3 regions of the Sporosarcina sp. P37 genome follow, and region 3 is predicted to be linked to each of the others. Evidence: riboswitches for the same ligand, from Rfam matches in the RefSeq annotation. Region 3 holds a riboswitch; each other region holds the start of a gene.
The links. A riboswitch is a leader RNA that binds a small molecule or an ion and turns the genes downstream of it on or off. The one in region 3 is predicted to bind cobalamin.
Positions count from the first base shown of each region.

Region 1 (2,270 bases), 1.5 Mb from region 3:
CAGCGCCTACAGAGGCACCGGACGACACTCCGAGGGTATATGGATCCGCTAATGGATTTTTCAGCAGCCCTTGAAACGCAGCTCCTGAAATGGCCAATGACGCGCCAACGATTCCCGCCAGCAGTACGCGAGGCATACGGATTTTCCACAAAATATTGCTGGCGGTCGCATCCGTTTGATTCCATAGCGTCTCTATTGGTATTTTCACCGTGCCGATCGATACACCGAGCCAGATTGCCACAAGAAGTGTGGCAATCGACACGGCATAGGCGACAGCTGTTTTACTCACCGAATACCTCTGGATAGACTGCTTTCGCAAAAGCTTCTAATCCGTCAGCCAGACGTGGGCCTGTCCGGCTTGTAATATCTTCATCCAGTTGAATAACCTGATCTTCTTTAACTGCAGTGACTGTGTCAAATCCGTCGCGTGTTTTAATATTTTCCACAACGTTCGGGATATAGCTGTAGATTGCCAGAATCACGTCTGGGCTTTCATCCACAATCGTTTCCGGACTGATCATAATCCAGCCTTCTTCTGTCACAATATTTTCTGCATTAATCATATCTAGGAATTGCTGCGGGAATGTCCCTTTACCTGGAGCATAAATTTCTGGTGCATCAGAGTTTTCAACAAACACACGCTTTTTGTCTGTAATGTCTGCTGCTTTCTTTTTGATGTCTTCCACTTTTGCTTTCATATCTTCCACGACTTGATTGGCTTCTGCATTTTTATCCATTACTTTACCGATCGTTTCAATCGTTTCATATGTTTCTTCAAATGTTTTTGCGTTCTGTATAACAATTACCGGAATGCCTGCTTCACGGACTTGGTTCAATCCTTCTTCGTTTGATCCCATCATCATTTCATTTGCAAATACTGCATCCGGCTCCAATGAAATAACTTTTTCCACGTTGACTGTGAAGTCCCCTACTGTATCCAGCTTCGTCGCTTCTTCTGGATATGTATCGTTTTCTGTTACAGCAATTACTTTATCGCCGGCATCGATGCCAAACAGAATTTCCGTATTGCTGGGCAGTAATGAAATAACTGTTTCCGGTGCTTTTTCAAATGTAATTTCTTCACCAACAGCGTCCTTCAATGTATATGGATAACTGGTGTTATCTGCAGACGCTTCCGAGTCTGTATTTGTTTCTTCGCCAGCCTGATTTTCATCTGCCGGTTTTTCTTCTTTTGTACTGTCGTTTCCACACGCCGCAAGCAGTAATACCGCAAGCATCGCTGTAAGCAACAGCTGCCAAAACTTCTTCATTTGTATTCCTCCTCTGAAATGGGTAATGCATTACGCTGGCCGCAGACACGAAAAAATCCTTCGACAGTTTCGAAGGATCAGGCGGAATGAAATCAAGTGATTTCGCCCACTGTGCCTATCCTCGTAGGTTGCTGCGGAACTTCTTTTCTTAAAGGCAGGTGACCTGGCTTGTGCACAGTGCACTTACAGTGGCGGGACCGCATCGGATTTTAACCGATTTCCATTTTCATCTCTAGGAAAGAGAACCTTTTCGAAAGATATGTAATTGCACCTTATTATACCGGTAATCCCGGGGGTTGTACAGAGAGAGCCGCAGAGTTTGACGTATTGCGGAATAATGCATAGAATTCCGGCTGCAATGCCGCAGTGCCGGTATTTCGGGCCCGCACTATGGAAACAGGCCACCGCGTCATCGTGCCCTGCCAACGCGCTATTACGCTTTACGGCCGCACTGCCTGTAAACAAAAGAAGTTACACCATGCGGAAAGACGTAAAAACAGCCGCCCCATGCATGGGACAGCTGTTTGTATTTTATTTACATTCTTTCCGGTGCCTGAACGCCTACCAGTTTCAAGGCGTTGGCAATTGTTGTGCTTGCGGCAGTGATGAGGGCCAGACGTGCTTCGGACAAGTCTTTGTTTTCTGGATCCAGCACTTTGTTGGCGTTGTAGAAGCTGTGGAATGCAGCCGCCAGTTCCTGGATGTATGTTGTGACCCGGTGAGGTGCGCGCAAACGTGCTGCATCGCTTACCAGTCTTGGGAAATCACCCAGTTTTTTCAGCAGTTCCAATTCTTTTTCATCTTGCAAAAGCGTGACATGTTCAGTTGATGCCTGCATATTTTGTTCTTTCGCCTGACGCAGGATTGAGCAAATGCGCGCGTGCGCGTACTGTGCGTAATAGACGGGGTTTTCATTGGAATTAGAAACTGCCAAGTCCAGGTCGAAGTCCATTTGTGCATCACCCGAACGCATAGCGAAGAAGTAACGGACAGCGTCAA
Region 1 covers NZ_CP015349.1:2,273,886-2,276,155, reverse strand. The annotation lists gene SporoP37_RS11670 (FecCD family ABC transporter permease) at 1-289, opposite strand, end outside; gene SporoP37_RS11665 (ABC transporter substrate-binding protein) at 282-1,271, opposite strand; cobalamin riboswitch at 1,408-1,536, opposite strand; gene argS (arginine--tRNA ligase) at 1,807-2,270, opposite strand, start outside.
Region 1: it holds a riboswitch for cobalamin, as region 3 does, so the genes downstream of both, SporoP37_RS11665 (ABC transporter substrate-binding protein) here and metE (5-methyltetrahydropteroyltriglutamate--homocysteine S-methyltransferase) in region 3, are expected to answer to the same signal.

Region 2 (2,270 bases), 1.5 Mb from region 3:
CGCTTACTGCCGTGTTGTTCAGCTGCTTGATCCACGGAAGCACCCCGCTGGACGCGCCTTCAAATCCCCGAATGGAAGCACCGCGGGACCGGACTTTCCCCATATAGACGCCGATGCCGCCGCCAAATTTCGACAGATTCGCGATATCCGTATTGCTGCTATAGATACCTTGCAGTGAATCATCGACTGTATCGATAAAGCAGCTCGACAGCTGGCCGTGCATTTTCCCTGCGTTTGATAATGTGGGAGTAGCCACCGTCATGTACAGATTACTCATCGCCCAGTATGCTTCGCCGATTTTATGGATGCGATCTTCCGTTTCATCCTGCATCAGCGTCATCGCTATGATCAGCCAGCGTTCTTGCGGAAGCTCGACCGGCTGCTTTTTGAAATTCACCGTTACATAACGGTCCACCAATGTTTTCAAACCGATGTAAGTGAATAATAAATCGCGCGCAGGGTCGATCAATTTGCCGATTTCCTGCAGCTCCTGCCGGCTGTATTTCTCCGTCAGAACAGGCGTATAAAGTCCCTGCTCCACTAATCGTTCTACATTTTTCGCAAAATCGGCATAAACATCTGCACCGCGCAAGGTTTTTTGTTTCGCATAGACGTCGAATAAATAAATACGTGCAGCAACGAATGTCCAATACGCATTTGCTTCATCAATACGGCTCAATGATTCGAGCACCATCGCATTCGTCCACTCCGCAGCGGAACTCGCGGGATGACGCTGCTGAAATTTCTCACTCGCTTCGATCAATGGCTCAATTTGCTTCTTTCCAAATTCCTCTTGTAAATTTTCCATCAATAGCTGAAGTCCGACTGTTTCTTGAATAATAGCCATTATATCCGCTCCCTTTAGTTGAGTGATGATGTTTTGCGGTAAATAAAAAGACTCCCAATAAAATCGGGAGTCGACAGCTGACGTATGGCAGATAGTAGAAAGGTTTAGGCAGGCAAAAAAACACTGCTGTTTGCTTTCACTCTCCAACCCCGAAGAATGTTTTGCTGAGACGATTGGCAGGTCTACTGGCTGGCACATCTTCCTTCCATCTTTCCTTCCCGCCGAAGCAGTGGATTTACTAAGACAGTCGTCCGTGCCCTCAGTTGCGGGGGCAGCTCCGTTTTTCGCGGATTCCCTTTTAAACTTGTTGGGTACCAATTCATCTAATTACCGTTATACACTATATATAGTATATTGTTTCCTATATAACCCTAACATGTTGTGTTCAAACATGCAAAACAAAAATCGAACCGAAGTTCAGAATCTATCTTCTGAACTACGATTCGACTTTTGATATTCAGCATTTTATAGTATATCAAACTTTTTACTTCTTGACTAAATAGTTTGTGTGAACGTTCAGCATTTGAAAATAATGTTTTAAAATCTTTCCACTTGATTACTGATTCAGGAAGCAAAATTAAAAAACTAACTCCTTACAATCTGCCTCTTATCACTTCACAGTCGCAGCCGCTCTTCCGCTTCTTCAGCTGTTTCTTCCCAGCATTCTGCTCCCTTTAAGTCCGGGATGCTCGCGGCTTTGAATACGGGGTTTCTGCCTGCTTTTCGTTGTTTGCTGAAGTCGTCGAGTACTTTGAAGGCGACTTTGCCGAGTAACAGTATGACGATCAGGTTAATGATGGCCATTAGTCCCATAAACAGGTCAGCCATGTTCCATACGATTTGTACTTTTGCAACGGCTCCAAAGAAGACCATTGCGAGTACCAGGATTTGATAAACTAATTTCCATGCTTTGTTTGCCTTAATGAATTCTATGTTCGTTTCGCCATAGTAGTAGTTCCCGATGATGGAACTGAATGCGAAGAACATGATGGCTACGGCGATGAAGTATGGTGCCCAAGCGCCTACATGTACAGCCATTGATGCCTGTGTTAAAAGAATACCGTTTGTTTCGCCTGATTCATACAGACCGCCAAGCAAGATGATGAAGGCAGTTGCAGAACAAATGATGATCGTATCAAAGAATACGCCCAGGCTTTGTACAAGCCCCTGTTTCGCGGGATGTGATACGTTCGCCGTGGCTGCGGCGTTCGGTACACTACCCATACCCGCTTCATTGGAGAAGAGACCGCGGCGCACACCTTGCATGATAGCCATACCGATCCCGCCGCCCATGACTTCCTTGAGACCGAATGCATGCTGGAAAATCAATGCAATCATCGCAGGAACCTGCGTAATATTCATAACGACAATAAACAATGCCACGATAATATAAAACGTCGCCATTACCGGGACAATGGTCTGT
Region 2 covers NZ_CP015349.1:2,189,635-2,191,904, reverse strand. The annotation lists gene SporoP37_RS11275 (ribonucleoside-diphosphate reductase subunit alpha) at 1-808, opposite strand, end outside; cobalamin riboswitch at 1,006-1,182, opposite strand; gene SporoP37_RS11265 (alanine/glycine:cation symporter family protein) at 1,463-2,270, opposite strand, start outside.
Region 2: it holds a riboswitch for cobalamin, as region 3 does, so the genes downstream of both, SporoP37_RS11275 (ribonucleoside-diphosphate reductase subunit alpha) here and metE (5-methyltetrahydropteroyltriglutamate--homocysteine S-methyltransferase) in region 3, are expected to answer to the same signal.

Region 3 (2,270 bases):
CGCTTTGTTTTCAGGAGCAAGTTCATGAATGAGCGAATCAAAGTTTGTCCAAAATTGATCTTTTTGGATTTCTAAGCCCGGTAGAACTTCTTCATTTACGAAGTTAACTAGTTCTGTTGCGACTTGCAATTTACCTACTTTTTCATAGTTTGTCATGGAATAAAGCCACCCCTTAAGATTTTTTGCGCCACTCTGTTGTATAACATGCAGCGGTGAACACTGTTCATCATTAGTTTCCGGCGGTACCCCATAGCCGATCTTCAATTTCTGAAGTATGAATGATGAGTGATCTTCCTATTCGAAGATGTGTTAGTACTTATCATACCTAAAGTCTAGAAAACTTTCAACTGAATTGTGAAAATTTTCACATCTCGAAGAAAGGAATCGTTTTTCAATATTTATCAGTTATATAACAGTTCCTCTTGGACATCTTTGCATCTTGCTGAATCACACTTTTATCCAAGTTAATAAATAAGAATTGTTTATTTTATGAAAAATGAAAGTTGACACCCTATTTTCTCTGTGATAGCTTTAGAGGCAATCATCTAAATTGAATAGTTTGAAAACCGGGTGAAATGGAAGCAATTTCATTTCTTAAAAGGGAATCCTTACTTTTGGAGCGGTCCCGCCACTGTGAAGACGCTATTGCGTCCAGCCAGATACCTGCCCGTTTTCATGACGCTTCATCCTACGGTGAATAGGGAAGTGTTAGACACACGCAGTCTAGGAATGCAGGCTTTTTTATGCCTGTATTTTACACTTGCGTGACAATCTAACATTTCCCCGAGAAATGTTTTTTTTATTGAAAAAAACTTCAAGGGGGAATTAACAAATGGTCAAAAGCAGTATCACGGGATATCCCGTCATAGGTGATAATCGCGAGTGGAAACGTGCACTCGAAGCATTTTGGGCGAAGAAAATTTCAGAAGAGGAACTTCTTCGTACAACAAAGGAAATCCGTCTGGCAAATTTAAAGAAGCAGAAAGATGCGGGCATTGATTGGATCGCCGTTGGTGATTTCACATTGTATGACCGCGTACTGGATACATCAGCCATGTTCGGAATTATCCCTTCCCGCTTTCATTGGAAAGGCGGACCTGTATCCACTTCTACGTATTTCTCAATAGCGCGCGGCAACGACGAAGCTGTCGCTTCTGAAATGACAAAGTGGTTCAATACGAACTATCACTACATCGTGCCGGAATATGAAGGACAGCGCTTTGAACTGACAGAAAACAAACCGCTTGCCGCCTACATCGAAGCAAAGAAGGAACTCGGCATCGACGGCAAACCAGTTCTTCTTGGACCTTACACATTGCTGAAATTGTCTAAAGGGTATGAAGACAAAGACGTACCTTCAATTATTCTGCAGTTACTTCCACTTTATCAAAAAGTATTGAAGGAGCTTCAGGATGAAGGCGTGCAATGGGTACAAATTGACGAACCTATTCTGTGCACTTCCATTTCAGGTGATGAAATGAAAGCTGTGACCGAGATTTATTCACAACTCACGAAAGACCTCGACGGAATGAACATTTTATTGCAAACGTACTTTGATTCCGTGGAACATTATGAAGAAACAATCGCTCTGCCGGTAGCAGGAATTGGACTTGATTTTGTCCATGGCTGTGAAAAAAATCTGCAGAACATCAAACAGTACGGTTTTCCTGAAAATAAAGTACTGGCCGCGGGTATTATAGACGGCCGGAATGTCTGGCGCTCTGATTTGCAGGCAAAATTGACGCTGACGGAAACGATTCAACAACATGTTCCATCCGCAAACTTGTGGATTCAGCCTTCCTGCAGTTTGCTCCACTCGCCTGTTACAACTCGTTCTGAACAAAATCTGGATGCTGTTATCTTGCATGCACTGGCGTTTGCAGATGAGAAAGTCAATGAAATCAAGATTCTTCAGGAAGCATTACAACGAGGCAAAGAACAAGTCACGGGAGATTTCAAGGCAAGTCAGGCAGCGTTAACAGCTTTCAATGCACTTCCTGCACGAAACCGAAAAGAAGTCCGTGACGCGTCGTCAGGCAGTATTTTATCCGACAGCAGGCGTAATTTGCCATATGCCGAACGCAAAGTGAAGCAGCAGAAGAAATTCCAATTGCCGCTATTGCCAACTACAACCATCGGCAGTTTCCCTCAGACACAAGAAGTTCGTGCAACACGCAATAAGTGGAGAAAAGGTGAAATTACGGATCAGCAATACAAAGACTTCGTGAATGCAGAGATTAAAGAGTGGATTGATATTCAGGAGGATCTGG
Region 3 covers NZ_CP015349.1:725,394-727,663, forward strand. The annotation lists gene SporoP37_RS03810 (malate synthase G) at 1-156, opposite strand, end outside; cobalamin riboswitch at 551-685, shown strand; gene metE (5-methyltetrahydropteroyltriglutamate--homocysteine S-methyltransferase) at 833-2,270, shown strand, end outside.